DNA from 4 places in the Mesorhizobium sp. M0633 genome. Region 1 is predicted to be linked to each of the others. Evidence: predicted binding sites of a transcription regulator. Region 1 holds the regulator's gene; each other region holds the start of a gene.
What was found. The regulator LexA, encoded in region 1, represses DNA repair genes until DNA is damaged. The targets are predictions, from matches to a motif close to TGTTCNNNNTGTGTTCNG.
Positions count from the first base shown of each region.

Region 2: a site for LexA is predicted at 2,961-2,978, ahead of NKI47_RS20630 (PA0069 family radical SAM protein). Genes of this name have one in related genera too.
Region 3: a site for LexA is predicted at 2,603-2,620, ahead of dinB (DNA polymerase IV). Genes of this name have one in related genera too.
Region 4: a site for LexA is predicted at 2,912-2,929, ahead of dnaE (DNA polymerase III subunit alpha). Genes of this name have one in related genera too.

Region 1 covers NZ_JAMYQC010000022.1:86,102-91,200, reverse strand. The annotation lists gene NKI47_RS22160 (ComEC/Rec2 family competence protein) at 1-1,838, shown strand, start outside; gene lexA (transcriptional repressor LexA) at 1,832-2,566, opposite strand; gene kynU (kynureninase) at 3,015-4,262, shown strand; partial or broken gene NKI47_RS22145 (hormone-sensitive lipase) at 4,358-5,099, shown strand, end outside.
Region 2 covers NZ_JAMYQC010000020.1:20,846-25,944, forward strand. The annotation lists gene NKI47_RS20615 (F0F1 ATP synthase subunit B) at 1-188, shown strand, start outside; gene NKI47_RS20620 (F0F1 ATP synthase subunit B) at 199-690, shown strand; gene rnhB (ribonuclease HII) at 871-1,566, opposite strand; gene NKI47_RS20630 (PA0069 family radical SAM protein) at 1,732-2,886, opposite strand; gene NKI47_RS20635 (glycosyltransferase) at 3,038-3,541, shown strand; gene NKI47_RS20640 (phytanoyl-CoA dioxygenase family protein) at 3,730-4,704, shown strand; gene moaB (molybdenum cofactor biosynthesis protein B) at 4,738-5,099, opposite strand, start outside.
Region 3 covers NZ_JAMYQC010000002.1:50,024-55,122, reverse strand. The annotation lists gene NKI47_RS02160 (hypothetical protein) at 190-342, shown strand; gene NKI47_RS02155 (hypothetical protein) at 504-680, opposite strand; gene NKI47_RS02150 (hypothetical protein) at 718-1,140, opposite strand; gene dinB (DNA polymerase IV) at 1,309-2,550, opposite strand; gene ybiA (riboflavin biosynthesis intermediates N-glycosidase) at 2,681-3,229, opposite strand; gene NKI47_RS02135 (GNAT family N-acetyltransferase) at 3,330-3,788, opposite strand; gene NKI47_RS02130 (hypothetical protein) at 3,862-4,230, opposite strand; gene NKI47_RS02125 (hypothetical protein) at 4,416-4,715, shown strand; gene NKI47_RS02120 (XRE family transcriptional regulator) at 4,936-5,099, opposite strand, start outside.
Region 4 covers NZ_JAMYQC010000038.1:53,018-58,116, forward strand. The annotation lists gene dnaE (DNA polymerase III subunit alpha) at 1-2,648, opposite strand, end outside; gene NKI47_RS29405 (acetyl-CoA carboxylase biotin carboxylase subunit) at 3,234-5,099, opposite strand, start outside.

The DNA of each region.
Region 1 (5,099 bases):
ACATGCCGGAACGGGTCCGCGTTTCGGCGATGAAGATACCGGCTGAGCTGACCGCCGGTTCCGAGATCACCGGCTATGTGCGGCTGCTGCCGCCGACCGGCCCGGTGCGGCCCGACAGCTATGATTTCTCCTTCGACAGCTATTTCGCCGGTATCGGCGGCAGCGGCTTTTTTCTCGGCAATCCGAAAGTCGTGTCGTCGGGCAGCATGCCGCTTGCCGCGCAGCTTTCTTCCGCGATCGAAGACGCGCGCGAATCCATCGCCGACCATATCCGCAGCCGCATCGGCGGTGCCGAGGGCGAGATTGCTGCTGCGCTGATCGTCGGCGTGCGCGCCGGCATTCCCGAGGAGATCAACGAAGCGATGCGGCGCACCGGCATCTACCACATCATCTCCATCTCGGGGCTGCATATGGCGTTGGTCGCCGGCACCATCATGGCGCTGCTGCGGGGTGCCTTTGCGCTGTTTCCCGATTTCTCATCGCGACGGCCGGTCAAGAAATATGCCGCGGCCGCCGCGCTTTTTTCGATTTCGGCCTACCTCGTCTTTTCCGGCATTGTCGTGGCGGCCGAACGCAGCTTCATCATGCTGGCGGTGATGCTTATCGCCGTGCTGTTCGACCGGGCCGCGCTCACCATGCGCAACCTGGCGATCTCGGCCATCGCGGTCATCCTGGTGTCGCCGCACGAGGTGGTCGGTCCGAGTTTCCAGATGTCCTTCGCCGCGACGGCGGCCCTTGTCGGCGCCTATGCAGGCTGGTCCGATTACCGCGCCGGCAGGGCCACCACGCCGCCGCCGCGGCGGTCGCCGCTACGCTTTGCCACTCGAAAGGTCCTGCTGGGCATGTGCGGTCTGGCGATGACCTCGATCATTGCAGGGAGCGCCACGGCGCTTTTCGCCATATGGCATTTCCAGCGCGTGGCGCCTCTCAGCCTGTTCGCCAATCTGGCCATCATGCCCATCGTCTCACTGGTCGTCATGCCCTTCGCCGTTCTCAGCGCGCTGGCGATGCCGTTCGGTGCGGATGGCCCTTTCCTCTATGTCATGGGCAAGGGGCTGACGGCGATGATCGCCCTGTCCGGGTGGATCTCGGAGCGCTCGCCGATCGATGCGGTCGGGCTAATTTCGCTGAGATCCGTCCTTCTGGTGACGATCGCCCTCGTCATTGCCAGCATGGCGACGACCTGGTTGCGGCTGGCGGCACTTCCTTTTGCGCTCGCCGGCTTGCTGACGACAACGCAGACACGCATACCCGACGTATTGGTCTCGGAGGACGCACGGCTGGTCGCGCTGCCGATCGGCAGCGGTGAACTCGCGGTCAACCGGGCACGCCCGAATGAGTTCACCATCGACAACTGGAAACGCGCGCTCACATCAGAGGCTATCGTCGCGCCGGAAACACCTGGAAAGAACGACCCGCAATTCGACATTGCCGATCCGGCCGACCTACCGCCGGGCATGCCGTTCATTTGCACGGACGGCCTCTGCCTTGCCAGGCATCCATCCGGCGCGATCATCGCGCAAGCCAAGGACCGCGATACTGCGCGGCCAGCCTGCGCCTTTGCCAGCTTGATCGTCATCGACGACGCCACCGCCCATAACCCCTGCTACTACGACCGACTGGTCCTCGTCGTCACCAAACGGCAACTGGCGCGCGCGGGAAGTGCCGCCGTCTACTTCGATCCACAAGCGGCAACGCGCGCCGAAATCCGTTTCGCGGTCGAAAAATCATACCGGCCCTGGCACGTGCAGCGGAAATTTTCACGCGCGGCACGGGGCCTGCCGCCATACCGCAGGGCCGACAACCCCAAAGCCGGCGCCAAGGGCGGAGCTCAGTAGCGGCGGATCAGTCCGACGAGCTTGCCCTGCACCTTGACCCTGTCTGGTCCGAAGATGCGCGTCTCGTAGGCCGGATTGGCGGCTTCCAGGGCGATCGAGGCGCCCTTGCGGCGGAACCGCTTCAGCGTCGCTTCCTCCTCGTCGACCAGTGCCACCACGATCTCACCGGGGCTCGCCGTATCGGCATTGCGGATGATCACCGTGTCGCCGTCGAAAATGCCGGCCTCGATCATCGAATCGCCTTTGACCTCGAGCGCATAATGCTCGCCGCCCATGATCATATCCGGCGGCACCGAAATCGAATGCGTCTGGTGCTGGATGGCGTCGATCGGCACACCGGCGGCGATGCGGCCCATCACCGGGATCGAAACGGCGGCGACGACATCGTCGTCATTGCCGGCTGCAGGGACGCGCGACGATGTCGGCTTGCCCTGCCGAGGGGCGCCTTGCCCAAGACTACCCTGGATGACACTCGGCGAGAACTTGCGTGCCGCATTGAGGCCGGGGGCGATCGAGTCAGGCAGGCGCAGCACCTCCAGCGCACGGGCCCGGTTGGGCAAACGGCGAATGAAGCCGCGCTCCTCCAGCGCCGTAATCAGCCGATGGATTCCCGATTTGGAAGCCAGGTCGAGCGCCTCCTTCATCTCGTCGAAGGAGGGCGGAATACCGCTTTCCTTCAACCTTTCGTGGATGAACATAAGCAGTTCGTGTTGTTTGCGTGTCAGCATAGCGACCCCCAACAGAATCAGAAAAACAAACCCAGAACAAACACTATCTGTTCCAGTTGTGTTCCGCAACCGTTTAAAGTTTAATGAATGCGTTAAGGCTTGGGAAACAAACCACGCCCCTACCGGAATGCCGCATTTTCACCGTCGCGAGCGTCATCCCCTTGATTCTGCTTTCGTTTGCGCCTTCTGGCTTCCCAGAAGGCAGCACTGACATCGGCCGTCGGTCGGCAAAGGGCACGGAATTGAACCCGTATCGACTGCGCGGTTCGGTCAATGCACCGTGAACGAAACGAACTCAAAACGCCAACCTCGGGTTAACTCCTGGTTTCCAGTCGCCTGGTCAGGCTGCTTCTCGCCGGTGGAGCCTTGCTGCGCGCAACCAGGTGATGGAAGAACAGTCGATGCGTGTCCGGCGTTGCGTTGAATTTTTGGGGGGAGCAGGCACATCATGACAGGAATTCCCGATCTCGCCGCCATAAAGGCGATGGATGCCGCAGATCCGCTGCGCGCGATGCGCGACCGCTTCGTGTTGCCGCAAGGAGTGATCTATCTCGACGGCAATTCGCTAGGAGCTGCTTCACGTGCCGCTTTCGATGAACTGCACAAGGCCGCGACCGAAGAATGGTCGCATGATCTCATCCGCGCATGGAACACGGCCGGCTGGTTCAACATGCCGCTTGAACTTGGCGACCAGCTCGGGCGCCTGATCGGTGCCGCGGCCGGCCAGACGGTGGTCTGCGACACGACATCGGTCAACATCTACAAGCTGCTGCACGCCGCCATGGCCATGCGACCGGAGCGGCAGGTCATCGTCGCCGAGGGCGATAGTTTTCCGACGGACCTCTACATGGCTGAGGGTGTGGTTTCGACGCGAAAAGATACGCTGCTGCGCCTCTCGGGGATCGACGCGCCGACCATCGAAGAGCTGATCGACGAACGCACCGCCGTGGTGCTGGTCAACCACGTCAACTACAAGTCGGGCGAACTGCGCGACATGCCGGCGCTGACGCGCAGGGCTCAGGAAGCCGGGGCGATGATCGTCTGGGATCTCTGCCACACCGCCGGCGCGATGTCAGTCGAGCTCGACAAGGCAAACGCCGATTTTGCCGTTGGCTGCACCTACAAATATCTGAATGGCGGCCCGGGCGCGCCTGCCTTCATCTATGCGGCTGAGCGGCATCTTTCCGACATCCAGCAGCCGCTCACCGGCTGGTGGGGCCATGCACGGCCCTTCGCCTTCGAGCCAGGCTATGCGGCCGGCACCGGCATCCGCCGGTTTCTGTGCGGCACCCAGCCGGTCCTGTCGATGCGCACGCTGAAGGGCGCGCTCGACATCTGGAACGATGTCGACATGACGGCGGTGCGCAAGAAGAGCATCGCGCTGGCGGATCTGTTCATTGAGCTTGTCGAGGCAAAGTGCGGCACTTACGGGCTCACGCTCGAGAGCACGCGCGATGGGGAAAAACGCGGCAGCCAGATTTCATTCATGCATGAGCATGGCTACCAGATCATGCGCGCGCTGATCGAACGTGGCGTGATCGGCGATTTTCGCGCGCCATCGACCATGCGCTTCGGCTTTACGCCGCTCTATGTCGGCTATGCCGATGTCTGGCAGGCCGTCGAAGTGCTTGAGGACATCCTGCGCACCGGTGCGTGGAAGGAAGCGCGCTTCGCCATCAAGGCGGCTGTCACTTGAGATTGATGCGAGAGCTGGAATCGTGAGGCTGGCGACGACGCGCCGCGCGATGCTCACGGCTACGTTGCAAGGCCATATGCCAGGGAGGGCGCAGGGTGTTCGAACGTCACATTGCCGATTGGGACAACGCCTATGCCAACGGCGCCAACGTAGCCGGCAGCGATCGCTGGCCGGCGGCCTGGATCGAGCCCGCGCGGGTTTCCGCGACGTGCTTTCGACCGAGGGCAGGGCGCGGCTCGACATGGCCTATGGCGACAACCCACGCAACCGGCTCGATCTTTTCCTGCCGGCCATCAAGCCCAAGGGACTCGTGGTGTTCGTTCATGGCGGCTACTGGATGGCATTCGACAAAAATTTCTGGTCGCATCTTGCCACTGGCCCTGTTGATCGCGGCTATGCGGTGGCGATGCCGTCCTACACGCTCTGTCCGCAGATACGCATTGGCGGCATCGTCAAGGAAGTCGGCGCGGCGATCGGCAAGGCGGCGGCGATGGTCCCAGGGCCGCTGATGCTGACCGGACACTCGGCCGGCGGCCATCTTGTTAGCCGGATGGTTACGGCGACGACGCCGCTGGCGCCCGAAGTGGTCCGGCGCGTTCGTCACGTGGTGTCGATCTCGGGGGTGCATGATTTGCGCCCGATCATGCGCACCGGCATGAACGAGACGATCGCGATCGATGAGGCCGAGGCGCAGGCCGAAAGCCCGGTGCTGCTGCGCCCGATGGACAAGGCCCGCCTGACCTGCTGGGCCAGCGGCGGCGAGCGCGCCGAATTCCTGCGTCAGAGCGCGTTGCTGGCCAACATCTGGATCGGCCTGGGTACCGCGACCAGCTCGGT
Region 2 (5,099 bases), on a different contig from region 1:
CGATCGAAGCCGCCCTCGACCAGAAGCTTGGCGAGGCCGAGGCGCGTATTTCTTCCATCAAGGCCAATGCCATGAAGGAAGTCGGCACGATCGCCGAGGATACCGCTTCAGCCATCGTCGAGGCGCTTGTCGGCGGCAAGGCCAGCAAGGCCGAAATCGCGGCCGCGGTCAAATCCGTGGCCGGGTGAGGAGCGCATCATGGACGCCACATCTCTCGCGACGCTTTGGGCAACGGTTGCTCTCGTAATCTTCCTCGGCATCGCCATCTACATCAAGGTGCCGGGCATGATCGCCAAGGCGCTCGATGCGCGTGCCGACAAGATCAGCTCCGAGCTCGAGGAAGCGCGGCGGTTGCGCGAAGAGGCCCAGCAACTGCTCGGCCAATACCAGCGCAAGCGCAAGGAAGCCGAGCAGGAGGCCGCGGCCATCGTCGCCGCCGCCAAGCGTGAAGCCGACATGCTTGCCGCCGAGGCGCACAAGAAGACCGAGGACTATGTCGCCCGGCGCACCGCCTTGGCCGAGCAGAAGATCGGCCAGGCCGAGCGCGAAGCGATCGGCGAAGTGCGCACCAGCGCCGTCGATATCGCGGTCGAAGCCGCGCGCGCGCTGCTGGCCGGCAAGATCGACGCCAAGGCCGGCGCCGACCTGTTCAACGCCTCGCTGCAGGATTTGAAGTCGAAGCTGAACTGAGCGGAGCGTAATCTCCCCCCTCGAGGGGGAGATGGCCGGCAGGCCAGAGGGGGTCGCCGCGCGTGAAGCGCCAGCCTTCTCTTTCGTCCCGCATGGCGTCGCGCCAGGACGTACCGACCCCCTCTGTCGCCTTTGGCGACATCTCCCCCTCGAGGGGGAGATCACACCATGCCGAATCGCTCAATCCAAACCCGAAAAACCCTCTTCCTCCAGCACCTCGGTGCCGCCGAACCGGAACGGCGCGAAGGAGGCGCGGTGCAGCCGCGCCACTGGTCCATGCAGATCGATCGCCGTGCGATGGCGCACAGTGGCGTAGCCCATATGGAGTTCGAAGCCGTAACGCGCATGATGGCTGCCGCAGCCGCACATCATGCGGTCGCGCATCACCTTGGCGACGATCGAGGCTGCGGCGATCGACTGCGAGCGCTGGTCGCCCTTGATCAGTGCTTTGCCCTCGCAGGGCAGGCCGGGCGGCACGTCGCGGCCGTCGGCCAGTGCCAGCTTCGGCCGGATTGACAGGCCGGCCACGGCACGGCGCATCGCCTCCAGGCTGGCCTTGAGGATGTTGGAGGCATCGATGCCTTCGGCGCTGACCGACGCCATCGATACGGCGAGTGCGGAGCCAAGGATTTTCAGGAACAGCGCCTCACGCTGCAAATGCGTCAGCCGCTTGGAATCGTCGAGGCCGTCGGGGATGTTGGCGGGATCGAGCACCACCGCTGCCGCTACCACCGGCCCGGCGAGCGGGCCGCGGCCGGCCTCGTCCATCCCCGCCACCGGCCACAGGCCTTCGGCCACCGCCTTCGTCTCGAACGAGAAGTCGGGTTTCTCGACGATTTCGAAGAGAAGCGGAGAATCGGAACGCGGGCGAGCCATGGTGCGGCGAGGTTCGCATCGGCTCCGATTCTCCGCAAGTCCCTCCGGGTCGGGCGGGGCACCGGACCAGGAGGGGCTACCGTCTGCAAGCCCGGGGACAGGACAGGCCGGACGGGATGTTTCGCCTGCTGCGGCCGCTTCAAGCGGCTGGCGCGAGACGCTTTGTCACAGCAGCATCAGCTGCTCGGTTGCCTTGGCAGCGGGGACGAACTGGTCGGTCCTGAGCGAGCGCCGCTCGGCGTTGAGGCCGAGCCGTTTGGCGGCGATCTCGAAACGCCGGCCGATCTGCCAGGCATACGGGCCGGAGCCTTTCATGCGCTTGCCCCATTCCGAATCGTAGTCCTTGCCGTCGCGCATCGAACGGATCAGCGACATGACGTGGCGATAGCGGTCGGGATAGTGGCGCAGCAGCCAGTCCTTGAAGATAGGCGCGACCTCCAGCGGTAGGCGCAGCAGCACATAACCGGCCTCGCGTGCGCCAGCTGCCTGCGCCGAATCGAGGATGCGCTCCATTTCCGGGTCGGTCAGTCCGGGGATGATCGGCGCGACCATCACCGAGGCCGGAATGCCGGCGTCCGAAAGCTGCCTGATCGCCTCCAGCCGCTTGGTCGGCGTCGACGCGCGTGGCTCCATGGTGCGCGCCAGCATGCGGTCGAGCGTCGTCACCGACAATGCCACCTTGGCCAGCCCGCGTTCGGCCATGCGTGACAGAATGTCGATGTCACGCGTCACCAGTGCCGATTTGGTGACGATGCCGACCGGATGGCCGCGCGCCTCCAGCACTTCGAGGATCTCGCGCATGATCCGGTATTGCTTCTCTATCGGCTGGTAAGGATCGGTGTTGGTGCCTATGGCGATGGTGCGCGGCTGGTAATTATCCCTGGACAATTCCTTGTCGAGCAGCCGCGCCGCATCCGGCTTGGCAAACAGCTTCGATTCGAAATCCAGCCCCGGCGACAGGCCCATGAAGCTGTGCGTCGGCCGCGCGAAACAATAGACGCAGCCATGTTCGCAGCCGCGATAGGGGTTGATCGAGCGGTCGAAGGAGATGTCGGGCGATTCGTTGCGCGTGATGATGGTGCGCGGCTTCTCGACCTGTACCTCGGTCTTGAACGGCGGCAGCTCCTCCAGCGAATTCCAGCCATCGTCGAACACATGCCTGCTGACCGGCTCGAAACGGCCGGACGGATTGATGCCCGCCGACCTGCCGCGATTGCGGTCCGGACGGACGCGCATGCCGCTCTGCTCGATCATAGCATTCGCCATTTCGGCCCTGCCAGCGCCGAAGGCTGCAATGTCGGCACGCACGATCTGTTCCATCTTGGCCCTTTCCCAGGGACTGTCCGCCCGCTGTCGAATCGCTCTGCTCATGAATGTATTCCTATCGTATTGATGAGAACAAAGCAAGAACTTTCTCGCGGCGCGCCGCAAAAACTGGCGCTGCCCACCGCTTTCCGCTATTCGGCTAAACATGCTCAGCGTCCTGATCGAAACCCTGAATGACGAGGAGGGCCTTGCCCGCACGCTCGCCTCGCTGATCGGCGGCGCGGTCGAAGGCGTGGTGCGCGACGTTCTCGTCTGCGACACCGGCTCGACCGATCAGACGCACCGCGTCGCCGAACATGCCGGCTGCCACTATGTCAGCGGCGGCATCGCCGCCGGCATCAGGCAGGCCAAGGGCGACTGGCTGCTCTTGCTGGAACCGGGCGCGCGGCTGGGAGAGGGCTGGATCGACGAGGTCGTCGCCCATACCGCCAGGCAAACCATGGCGGCGCGGTTCTCGCGGGCACGCGGCAGCCGCGCGCCGTTCCTGTCGCGCGTCTTTGCCGGAAATCGCGCTCTCGCCGAAGGCTTGGTGATCAGCAAGCGTCAGGCCGCGGCGCTGTCGAAGAACGCCCGCAGCGCCGAAGCGATCGCCCGCGGCCTGGCGACCAGGAGGCTCCACGCCGAGATCTGGGTCGCGCCGCGGAATTGACGGCTTACCGTCCCGGTCCGGGGAACCCGCCCCAAGCAAATTTTCTGGCGGGTCGTCGTTTATTGTGCATTGCACAAAATCTGGCCGGGGGTTACCATTCCCGGCGATATGGGCGAATAGGGTTTGGGGTGTGCCGGAGCGGCGACGACTAACGTCGATGCTGTTCCCTCGATATTGTGAGGACCCCGATGACCCTTTCAAGCCCTGACAAGTCCGGCGCTGCAAGCCTCGAGGCGATCGCACGCAACGGCGGTACGCTGCGCCGCATCGCCGCCCGCATCCCGACCTATCTTTCCGACCTTCGCGAGAATCCGGCATGGCTGCCGATGTTCATGCTGGCGCGCACCATGCCGGCGCGGCGCCTGCACTGGCGCGGCGCGAAGCCGGTTCCGCCGGCGCGCAATGTCGGTGAAACGATGTTCGCCGGCGTCGATCGCGATGCCGTCGTCGGCGCGCTGCGGACGGAGGGGCTCTATTCGGGCCTGATGCTGCCGGCCGCCATCCATGAGGAGATCGCCCGCTTCGCCGAGCGCACGCCATGCTTCGGCAATTTCGACCGCCGGCTGGAATTCCTGCCCGAAAAACACGCCGATGCCGAAAAGCATTTCGGCCGCCCGCTGCTCAGCGGTCACTATTTCGAACGGGTCCTCGACTGCAACGCTGCGGTCGCCGTGCAGCGCGATCCGCTGCTTCTCGATATCGCAGCGCACTATCTCGGCAGCCAGGCCAAGCTGATCACGACCCGCGTCTGGTGGAGCTTTCCGACCGGTGGCGTCTCGGACGCCGACAAGAACATGGCCTCGCTCGGCAAATACCATTTCGACCTCGACGACTGGCGCATGCTGAAGTTCTTTTTCTACCTGGTGCCGGTCGACGCCGACACTGGGCCGCATGTCTATGTCCGCGGCTCCCATAACCGCCGCATCCTGAAGCATCAGCTGACGCTGCTGGTCGGCCATTCGGCGGAAGAGGTGCTGGGCGTCTACGGCGAGCAGAGCCCGGTCACGCTGACCGGGCCGGCCGGCCTCGGCTTTGTCGAGGATCCGTTCGGCTTCCATATGGGCACCGTGCCGACGCGCACGCCGCGGCTGATGATGGAGGTTGGCTTCGGCGTGTCGCCGCCGTCGCGCCGGCGTTTTCACGGCGAGCCGGTCATTCGCTAAACCGAGGTCGCTTGGCTGATACCTCGGTTCGTCTCAGCCGCGCCGCAAATGCTCGTCCAGCCGCGGCATGATCTCGACGAAGTTGCAGGGCATGTGCCGATAATCGAGCTGCGGCTTCAAGATGCCGTCCCAGGCGTCCTTGCAGGCGCCGGGCGAGCCCGGCAGCACGAAAACGAAGGTGGCGTTGACGACGCCGCCGGTTGCCCGGCTCTGGATCGTCGAAGTGCCGATCTTGTCGTAGGAGATGCGGTGGAACACTTCGGAAAAGCCGTCCATGCGCTTTTCGAAGATCGGCTCCAGCGCTTCCGGCGTCACGTCGCGGCCGGTGAAGCCGGTGCCGCCGGTGGTGATGACGACATCAATCGCTTCGTCCCTTGACCAACCCAGGACCTTGT
Region 3 (5,099 bases), on a different contig from region 1:
CCCACCCGGAAGTATCCGGGTAGGTCAGATAATCACCGACGCAAGTCAAGCATGTGAAGCGTTGCACGAAACGCTAGCTCGCGTTTCGCATGCTAAGAGTGCGCCTTTGAGAAGGAACTGTCCACAACTTGGGCGGGACATGATGATGATTGCAGCATTCCATGCCGATTTCCGGTCCTGCCAAAATCGTTGCTGCTCGGATCGCTGCCGATCGCCCGCTTCTGGGTCATTTCCGGACCTTCGTGGGTTCTCGTCGAACCGGTGTTTCCTGCCGGCCCGTGGGTTGGCCGTGCGGCCGGCACCGCCCTGATCGCTTGGGGCGGCGCAACGCTTTTGGTCTGACGACCAGGGCTGCCTCGAATGTCGCATTTGCAGGTGGAGGGCGGGCCCGGGCGGCACATCAGAACCAATCTGCATAACGAGGTGGCCAGCAACCAGGCCGCCTGGCTTGGGCGCGGCAGATCATTCACACGTGAACCATTCGCCAACCGAGCGGGGACACCCTAATTGGTGGTGACTTGCGTCACCGCCACGCCGGTTATCCTGCCGTTCCCGGCTGTGTAGGTGAGCGTCTGCGTGACCGTGGCGTCCTTCTGGTCGGGAGACGAAGGAGGATAAGAGGCGGCGAAGCCGAAATGGCCGTAACGATCGGGCTTGGCGGCGCCAAATTTCGCGGCCACGTCGCTCAGCGGCGCTCCGACGCCGGGCGTATCGAGTTCAATAGCTGGCAGGCGCGCCGGCGCATCCTTCCGGCACCTTGCCTTCCGGGTTCGGCTGCAGGGCGACGGACAGGACACCGTGGTCGGAGCCGCCCATCTCGCCGGATACGAACCAGAAGATCGACGGCGATCCGCCGGCGTCGGGGCCGGCATAGCAAAGCCAGTGGCGTGAATCTCCGGCGTCACCTTCATCGTGCATCGCTCCGCCGAAGGCTTTTTCGACATCGGCAAGCGTGGTTTCCTCAAGCTTTATCTCCAGCGGGCCGGCCTTGACCTGCTTGAACAGCGGGCTGGCCAGCGGCGAGTTGATATCGCCCAGGGATGGAATCGCCCGGTCCGGGTTGAGCGGCTTGGCCAGCGTCGTTGCATTGGTCACCAGTCCGGCAACGATGAGTGCGAAATATCCGGCGTTCTGTCCCATGCCGATCCCCTGTCGTTCGAAATGAAGGCGGAAGGATTTGCGAGCGGGTGCTGCCCTGTCTGGCTGATACCAAAACCGGTGCACGACCAACTGGACCGAAGATAAATTCACAAGTCCGCAGCCTTCAAGGTCATTCCGGCGACTTGGCAACCAAAGTGTAATCGAGGCTCACAGTTCCTTTTCGGCCAGCTCGCGAAACGCGTCGGGAACCGACCGCTGTAGCCCGAGCGCGACCGAGGCGTAGCCCACCGCCTCCCAGCCGAAGCGGTCGCGGATCTTGTCGACGGCGCGATCCGCGATCCAGCGCGCCGCGCCCTTGCTGGTGCCGGGGCGACGGCGGTCGTCGTCGAGCCCGAGCGGCAGTTCCAGTTGCAGGCCGGCATGCTGCTCCAGATGCGATACGGCGATCGCCAGCAGCGAGATTGTCTTTTCGTGCGGATAGTCGATGAGCACCTTGCGCACCAGCGCCTCGGCGATCTCGGCCAGCATGGCTGTTGCCGAAATCGGCTGGTCGAGCGTGATCGAGCGCGTCACCGAGCGCAAATCGGCAAAGCGGACGCGAACCGTCACCGTGCGGCCGGGCCGGGATTTCGCCCGCAATCTTGTGGCGACCCTGTCGGCCAGATGCAGCAAAGCGGGCACGAAGACCTGCTCCTCGGCCGGTTTTCGGCCAAGCGCCGACTGCGCACCCGCCGAGCGCGCCCGGCGCTGCGTCTCGAGCTTGCGCGGATCGCGGTTCCACGCCAGCGCGTTGAGTTTCTCTCCCGCCGCCGGCCCGAGCAGGCGCTCAAGCGCCCCACCATTGGTCTTCGCCAGCTCGCCGATGGTGTTGACGCCGATGCCGGCCAGCCGCTGCCTGGTGACCGGGCCGACGCCCCACATCAGCTCGACCGGCAGGTGGTGCAGGAACTCCAGCTCGTGGCGCGGATCGACCACCACCAGCCCGTCCGGTTTTGCGACCTGTGAGGCGATCTTGGCCAGATGCTTGGTGCGGGCTACGCCGACCGAGATCGGCAGGCCGAGCTCGGCCCGCACGCGGCCGCGGATCTTGCCGGCGATCTCGGCCGGCGAGCCGAACAAATGGGTGCAGCCGGCGACGTCGGCAAAGGCCTCGTCGATCGAAATCCGCTCGACCACCGGCGTGAAATCGCCGAGCACCTTGATTGCCGCATCGCCCAGCCGCTGATAGTCCTTAAAATGGCCGCCGACGAAGATGAGTTGCGGGCAGAGTTCCCGCGCCCGCCGTCCCGGCATACCGCCGCGCACGCCGAACGCCTTGGCTTCATAGGATGCGGCAAGCACTACCCCGCCGCCGACGGCAATCGGCTTGCCGCGCAAGGCCGGGTCGAGCAACTGTTCGACCGAGGCATAGAAGGCATCCAGATCCGCGTGGAGGATGTTGGCTTCCATCCGGCCCGTTCGCCCGCGGCGGTTCGAACGCCGCATTGTGTCGAGTTGTGATGAGAACATAAAGAGAACATTGTGGGTGGATTGTCAAGCAGCGCGGAGGCTGCCGCAGATGACGAGCGCACGGCAATGTTCAGCCGCGCAGCCGATCGCGGGCCTGCATCAGCGCGAATCCCAACAGGTTCTCGCCGCGCCACAGCAGCGGGTTCACCGCCCTCTCGTCATCCGCCGCAAGGCCGATACCCCACACCCGGTCGACAGGGCTCGCCTCGACCAGCACCCGGTCATGCGTCGACAACAGATATTCGCGCAGCGCCGCGTTCTGATGGAACTTCTGAAAGCTCCCTTCAGTCACGATGCGATATTTGTCTGCATCCCATTTGGTGCCATCGAAGCCGCTCACCTGGCGGCCAAGCTGCTTTGCCTGCTTGGCGCTCGCCGCCCTGAGGATTTGTGTTGCCGTCGGAGCATCACCGAACAGTCGTGCCTTCTCGGCCATCATCCAGTGTTCGGCAGTCGGATAGCTCAGGCCATCGACGGTAAAGGGCGCATGCCACCACTGGCTGAAGCACGACGTGGTTATGCGGCCGTCCTTAGACGGCTGATGGCCCCAGAAGAACAGGAACTTCTGCCGGGGCTTTGCGCGAAAGGTTTTCTCAAGCCAGGTTCGGTCGTAAATCATGGGCGGATGGAGCAGGGCGAAAGGCCGGCTTGTCAATGCTCCATCCAGAGTGGGTTGCGAAGATGAGCGGTCGGCGCTGAATGCGATGAAATGCTGATCTCTACAGCGCCATCTTGTAGCCGAGATGACTGGCGGTGAAGCCGAGGCGCTCGTAAAAAGCGTGCGCCTCCCGTCGACCTTTGTCCGTGGTGAGCTGGACGAAGCTGCAATTGCGCGAACGGCATGTTTCAATCGCCCATTCGATCATCAGCTTGCCGACGCCGCGAGAGCGCCATTGCCAGGCGACGCGAACGCCTTCGATCTGGCCGCGCCAGGCGCCTTTTCTCGAAATGCCTGGAAGGAAGCTGAGCTGCAGCGTTCCGACCACTTGCCCGGCGTTGACGGCGACGGCCAGCAACTGGTTGGGATCGGTATCGATTGCGCTGAAGGCATCGAGATAGGATGGCGCAAGCGGCGTGGACGGGTCTTCCCGGTTCGCGCCGAGCACATCGTCGGCAAGCATTGCAACGATCGCCGGCAGGTCGGGCGCCTGCGCGCGACGGAATTCGATCTCGCTCATCGCGCGGAGACATACGGCGCGGTGTCAGCGATCGCAATATCCGTTTTGACTTGCAAGGGAGGCCCGCGCGCCTTCAGGTGGCCTCGAGCGCCCAGAGGCGGTGGCCGTAGCGGCGGAAGAAGCGGGCGAACAGGCGCTGCTGCCTGGCGCGGGTGAGGTCGGCGGCGCGCCTTTCCTGCCGCCAGCGCGGCATGTCGCGGAACATCGACAGGAAGCGGGCGGCATCCTCGAGTGCCTCCTCGGCTGACTGCGCCGGGCGGATCGCCGCCAGGAACACAGCGCGGCTCGGCTTCATCTGGTCAATCGCCGCCTTGCGCTGGCGATGACCCTGGCGTGCCTTGCGGATGCCGTCCTGGCGGATGGCCGCGAAAGCGGCAAGCATGGCCGGGCTGTCGCCGCTATAGCCGCAGGCATGGGCGAACTGGGCTGGGTCCATCGTCATTCCCTTGCTGCCGGCGGACGGAGCGGGCGCGGTTCTGTTGCTCGCGCCGATTCCAGTCCACACCATGTATAAGCATAACTCAAATAATCGAACAAGTGAAACTTTCACGTTGATGTAAGCGGAACCGACTCGACTCCGCTCCAAAAACCGATAATGTTGCGAACAAAGCAGGAACAACGACGGGGATGACCATGGCATTGGCAGGCAAGGAAGCGACGATCGCCGATGTTGTCTCGATTGCCGTCGAATGCATCGACTGCGGCCGTAACAGGTGGTGGAAGCCGGCCGAGCTCAAGCGGCATGGGGTGATGCCGGAGACACCGCTGGCCGCACTTTCGGGGCGCCTGATCTGCAAGGCCTGCCGGGCCGACGGCCTGCCGGGCGCCGCCGTCTCGATCCAGGCCGCCTTCATCGACGACCGGCAACGGACCCGCGCCGAGGCGCGCCTGTTCAACGGTCGAGAGCTGCAGTCGAGGCGGGCTTGAGGGGGCGGGCGTGCTGCTCTTCCCTTCTCCCCTTGTGGGAGAAGGTGGCCGAGCGAAGCTCGGTCGGATGAGGGGTGTTGGACGGATCGCTACCTTGATGGCGTAAGTGCTTAAAAATCGCTTCTACATTTCCTCCGCCGCGTTCCTTCCAGCACCCCTCATCCGGCTCGGCGCTGCGCGCCGATCCACCTTCTCCCACAAGGGGAGAAGGCAACAAGCCTCAATACCCCAGCAGTTCCTTGAGCGGGATGACGCGGAAGACGTTCTTGATGGCGTAGCGGTTGAAGGACAGCGTCTTGGGCGGGTTGTACTGTTCGACGATCAGCTCGGCGGCGGTGCGCTTGACCAGCTTCTTGATGAAGGCCTTGCCGTTTTGCTCGTTCT
Region 4 (5,099 bases), on a different contig from region 1:
GGTTTTTCGCCGCGCGTAGCGACGATGTGCTCGACCGCCGCGTCGCCGACGCCCTTGAGCGCGGCCAGCGAATAGAAGATGCGGTTCTCGCCGACCTCGAAATCCCGGAACGACGTCATGACCGACGGCGCCACCACCTCGATGCCGAGGCGCAGCGCATCCTGGCGGAAATCGGCGAGCTTGTCCGTATTGCCCATGTCGAGCGTCATCGATGCCGCCAGGAATTCGACAGGGTAATGCGCCTTCAGATAGGCGGTCTGGTAGGAGACGACGGCATAGGCGGCGGCATGCGATTTGTTGAAACCGTAGTCGGCAAACTTTGCCAGCAGGTCGAAGATGAAGTCGGCTTGCGGCTTGCCGACGCCGCGCTCGACCGCGCCCGAAACAAAGCGCTCGCGCTGCTTGTCCATCTCGGCGCGGATCTTCTTGCCCATGGCGCGGCGCAGCAGATCGGCTTCGCCCAGCGAATAGCCGGAGAGCTCCTGCGCGATCTGCATCACCTGTTCCTGGTAGACGATGACGCCTTGCGTCTCCTTGACGAGATGGTCGATCTTCGGGTGGATCGACGCCATCTCCTCCTCGCCGTGCTTTCTGGCGTTGTAGGTCGGTATGTTCTCCATCGGCCCCGGCCGGTAGAGCGCGACCAGCGCGATAATGTCCTCGATACAGTCGGGCCGCATGCCGATCAGCGCCTTGCGCATGCCGGCACTTTCCACCTGGAACACGCCGACCACCTCGCCGCGCGACAGCATGGCGTAGGTTTCGGGGTCGTCGAGCGGAATGTGGGCAAGATCGATCTCGATGCCGCGGCGGCGGATCAGCTTGACGGCCCTGTCCAGCACCGTCAGCGTCTTCAGGCCAAGGAAGTCGAATTTCACCAGCCCGGCCTGCTCGACATATTTCATGTTGAACTGCGTGACCGGCATGTCCGAGCGCGGATCGCGGTACATCGGCACCAGCTCCGACAGCGGCCGGTCGCCGATGACGATGCCGGCGGCGTGCGTCGAGGCGTGCCGATAAAGACCTTCCAGTTTCTGCGCCGTATCGAGCAGCGTCTGCACGATCGGCTCACGCTCCGCCTCTTCGGCAAAGCGCGGCTCGTTGGCGATGGCGTCGGCGAGCTTGACCGGATTGGCCGGGTTCGACGGCACCATCTTGCTCAGCTTGTCGACCTGCCCGTAAGGCATCTGCAGCACGCGGCCGACGTCGCGCAGCACCGCGCGCGCCTGCAGCGTGCCGAAGGTGATGATCTGGCCAACCTGGTCGCGGCCGTATTTCCGTTGGACGTAGCGGATGACTTCCTCGCGCCGGTCCTGGCAGAAGTCGATGTCGAAGTCGGGCATCGACACGCGGTCGGGATTGAGGAAGCGCTCGAACAGCAACGAAAAACGCAGTGGGTCGATGTCGGTGATGGTCGTGGCATAGGCGACCAGCGAGCCGGCGCCCGAACCGCGGCCCGGGCCGACCGGAATCCCTTGTGCCTTGGCCCATTTGATGAAGTCGGCAACGATCAGGAAATAGCCCGGATATTTCATCTTCTCGATGACGCCGAGCTCGAAATCCAGCCTTTCGCGATATTGCTCGACGGTATAGCCGGGCGTCGGCCCGTGCGCCGCCAGCCGCGCCTCTAGCCCTTCATGCGCCTGCCTGGCAAGCTCCTGCGCCTCCGCCTTGACCGCAGCATCGGCGTCGGCGACATCGCGGCCGGCAAAGCGCGGCAGAATCGGATTGCGGGTCTTCGGGTAATACGAGCAGCGCAGCGCGATCTCGACGGTGTTGTCGATTGCTTCCGGCAGGTCGGCGAACAGCCTCGCCATATCGGCCTGGCTTCTCAGGAAGTGGTCGGGCGACAGGCGGCGGCGATTGTCGGCCGCAACCACGGAACCTTCGGCGATGGCGATCAGGGCGTCATGCGCCTCATAGTCTTCACGAGAGAAGAAAAACGCCTCGTTGGTGGCAACCAGCGGCAGATCGTGGCGGTAGGCGAGATCGACCGACGACTGCTCGATGGCGCGGTCGTAGCTCGACACGCGCTCAAGCTCGACATAGAGCCGGTCGCCGAACAGGCTCTTGAGCGCCGAGAGCCGGGTCTCGGCGAGTTCGCGGCGATCCTGTTTCAAGGCAGTGCCGATCGGACCGCGCGGCCCGCCCGTAAGGCAGATCAGACCGTCGGAATGGCCCTGCAGCATCTCGCTCGTCAGATGCACCGCTTCGCCGGGCGGTGTCTCGAGGTAGACGCGGCTGACCAGCCTGACCAGATTGCCGTAGCCGGCCTCGGTTGCGGCGATCAGGACGACCGGCCGCATCTCCGGTCCTTGCCGCCTGCGGTCGCGCTGGCTGTCGCTCGCCTCGCCGGAAAAAGCGAGGTCGATCTGGCAGCCGATGATCGGCTGGATGCCGTCCTTTGCCGCCTTCTGGGCGAATTCCAGCGCGCCGAACAGATTGTTGGTGTCGGTGACGGCGATTGCCGGGCATTCGTCCTGCACCGCATGGCCGACGATCTTGCCGAGCTGCAAGGCACCTTCGAGCAGCGAATAGGCCGAATGCACGCGCAGATGAATGAACCGACGCGCCGCCGCCTCCGCCCGCGACGCCTTTGCATAGGCCTCGCGCAGCAAGGGATCGCGTGGAAGTCTCTCATCCGCCATGGTTTTTTCGCGCCGCCTCACAAGGACTCAGTCGATGAAGATGTATTGTCCGGCACCGGGTAACACGAGTCCAGCGGTGGTGATTGGAGCTTTGGAAGTTTAGAGCAACCACCGAAGCTGCCAATCTCCCCCTCGTGGGGGAGATGTCCGGCAGGACAGAGAGGGCGCTGTCCCGCCGACGTCAGGCTGCAAATAAAAACCCGCCACTGCGGGCGGGTCGCTGGAGCCAATTAGCACCATGCGCAAATTAATAGCATAGCTGCCGGCACAAAGCAAGAACAAAATACGTTGTGACGGCAAAAAAGTGCGAATTCCTCACGGCCTCGCCTTGTCCCTCCTCCACTGAGCGTGCCCAACCAATTGCAAGGTCGCGTTCCTTCGCGCCCCCCTCTGTCCTGCCGGACATCTCCCCCACGAGGGGGGAGATTGGCCATCATCTCGGCTTTCGCCAATTTCCAACGTTGCAGGAGCGAGCGAGGCGCCGAGGCTGCCAATCTCCCCCCTGGAGGGGGAGATGTCCGGCAGGACAGAGGGGGGCGCTGTCCCGCCAACTTCTGACGGGCGTCGAGGGCGGGGGTTTCGGCCTCACGCGAATTCCATGATCACCGCATCGACGGCAAGGCTGTCGCCTGGCCTGGCGTTGAGCTTCGAGACGATGAGATCGCGCTCGGCGCGCAGCACGTTTTCCATCTTCATCGCCTCGACCACGGCCAGCGTCTCGCCGGCCTTGACCTCCTGCCCCTCGGCAACGGCGATCGAGACGACGAGGCCGGGCATCGGGCAGAGCAGCATCTTGGAGGTGTCCGGCGCCACTTTTTCCGGCATCAGCCGTTCGAGCTCGGCGGTGCGCGGCAGCATGGCGCGGACTGTCACCGACATGCCTTTCCAGGCGACGCGGAACCCGTTCAGCACCGGCCTGACCTGCGCCGCAACCTTGCGGCCGCTGACCGCGCCGCGCCAGATGAGATCGCCCGGCCGCCAGTCGGAGGTCACCGTCAGCGGTTTGCCGCCGTCGATTGTGAGGTCGAGCTCCATCGGAATGGAAATCATGCCTTCGACGATGGCAACCGAAAGATAATCCCGGCCGATCTTCACCACCCAATCGCGTTTCAAGGCGCCCGAATGCGGCGCCAGCCGCCCGCCCAGCCGGTCGAGCCGGTCGCGGCGCAGCAGTTCGATCGCGGTTGCGATCGCGGCCAGCACCGCGTTTTCTTCGCTGTTCGGCACAATGGGCGCGAAGCCGTCGGGATATTCCTCGGCGATGAACGCCGTCGATAGCCGCCCTTCCCGCCAGCGCGGATGCTGCATCAGCGCCGCCAGGAACGGTATGTTGTGCTCGATGCCGTCGACGACGAAACTGTCCAGCGCTTCCGACATCGCGTCGATCGCCGCCAGCCGTGTCGGCGCCCAGGTGCACAGCTTGGCGACCATCGGGTCGTAGAACATCGAGATTTCCGAGCCTTCGGTAACGCCAGTATCGTTGCGGATGACGATTTCGCCGAATTTTCCCTCTTCCGGCGGCCGGTATTTCGTCAGCCTGCCGATCGACGGCAGAAAGTTGCGATACGGATCTTCGGCATAGAGGCGGCTTTCCACCGCCCAGCCGTTCAGCTTGACGTCGCTCTGCTTGATGGCGAGCTTTTCGCCGGCCGCCACGCGGATCATCTGCTCGACCAGGTCGATGCCGGTGACGAGCTCCGTCACCGGATGCTCGACCTGCAGCCGCGTGTTCATTTCCAGGAAATAGAAGTTTTTGTCGCTGTCGACGATGAACTCGACCGTGCCGGCGCTCTGGTAGTCGACGGCCTTGGCCAGCGCCACCGACTGCTCGCCCATGGCTTTGCGGGTCTTGGCGTCGAGGAACGGCGACGGCGCCTCCTCCACGACCTTCTGGTTGCGGCGCTGGATCGAGCATTCGCGCTCGCCGAGATAGAGCGTGTTGCCATGCGCGTCGGCGAGCACCTGGATTTCGATATGGCGCGGATCGACGATGAATTTTTCGATGAAGACGCGGTCATCGCCGAACGAGCTTTTGGCCTCCGACCGCGCCCGGTCGAAGCCGTCGCGCACCTCTGCCTTGCTCCAGGCGATGCGCATGCCCTTGCCGCCGCCGCCGGCCGAAGCCTTGATCATCACGGGATAGCCGATTTCGCCGGCTATTCTTTCGGCATGGGCGGCGCTTTCGACGACGCCGAGCCAGCCGGGCACCGTCGACACCTTGGCCGCGTTGGCGAACTTCTTCGATTCGATCTTGTCGCCCATCGCCTTGATGGCCTTGGGCTTCGGGCCGATGAAGACGATGCCTTCCTGCTCCAGCGCTTCGCAGAAGGATGCCTGCTCGGACAGGAAACCGTAGCCGGGATGCACGGCCTCTGCTCCTGTCGCCTTGCAGGCGGCGATGATCTTTTCCGCGACCAGATAACTTTGCGCAGCCGGCGAAGGCCCGATATG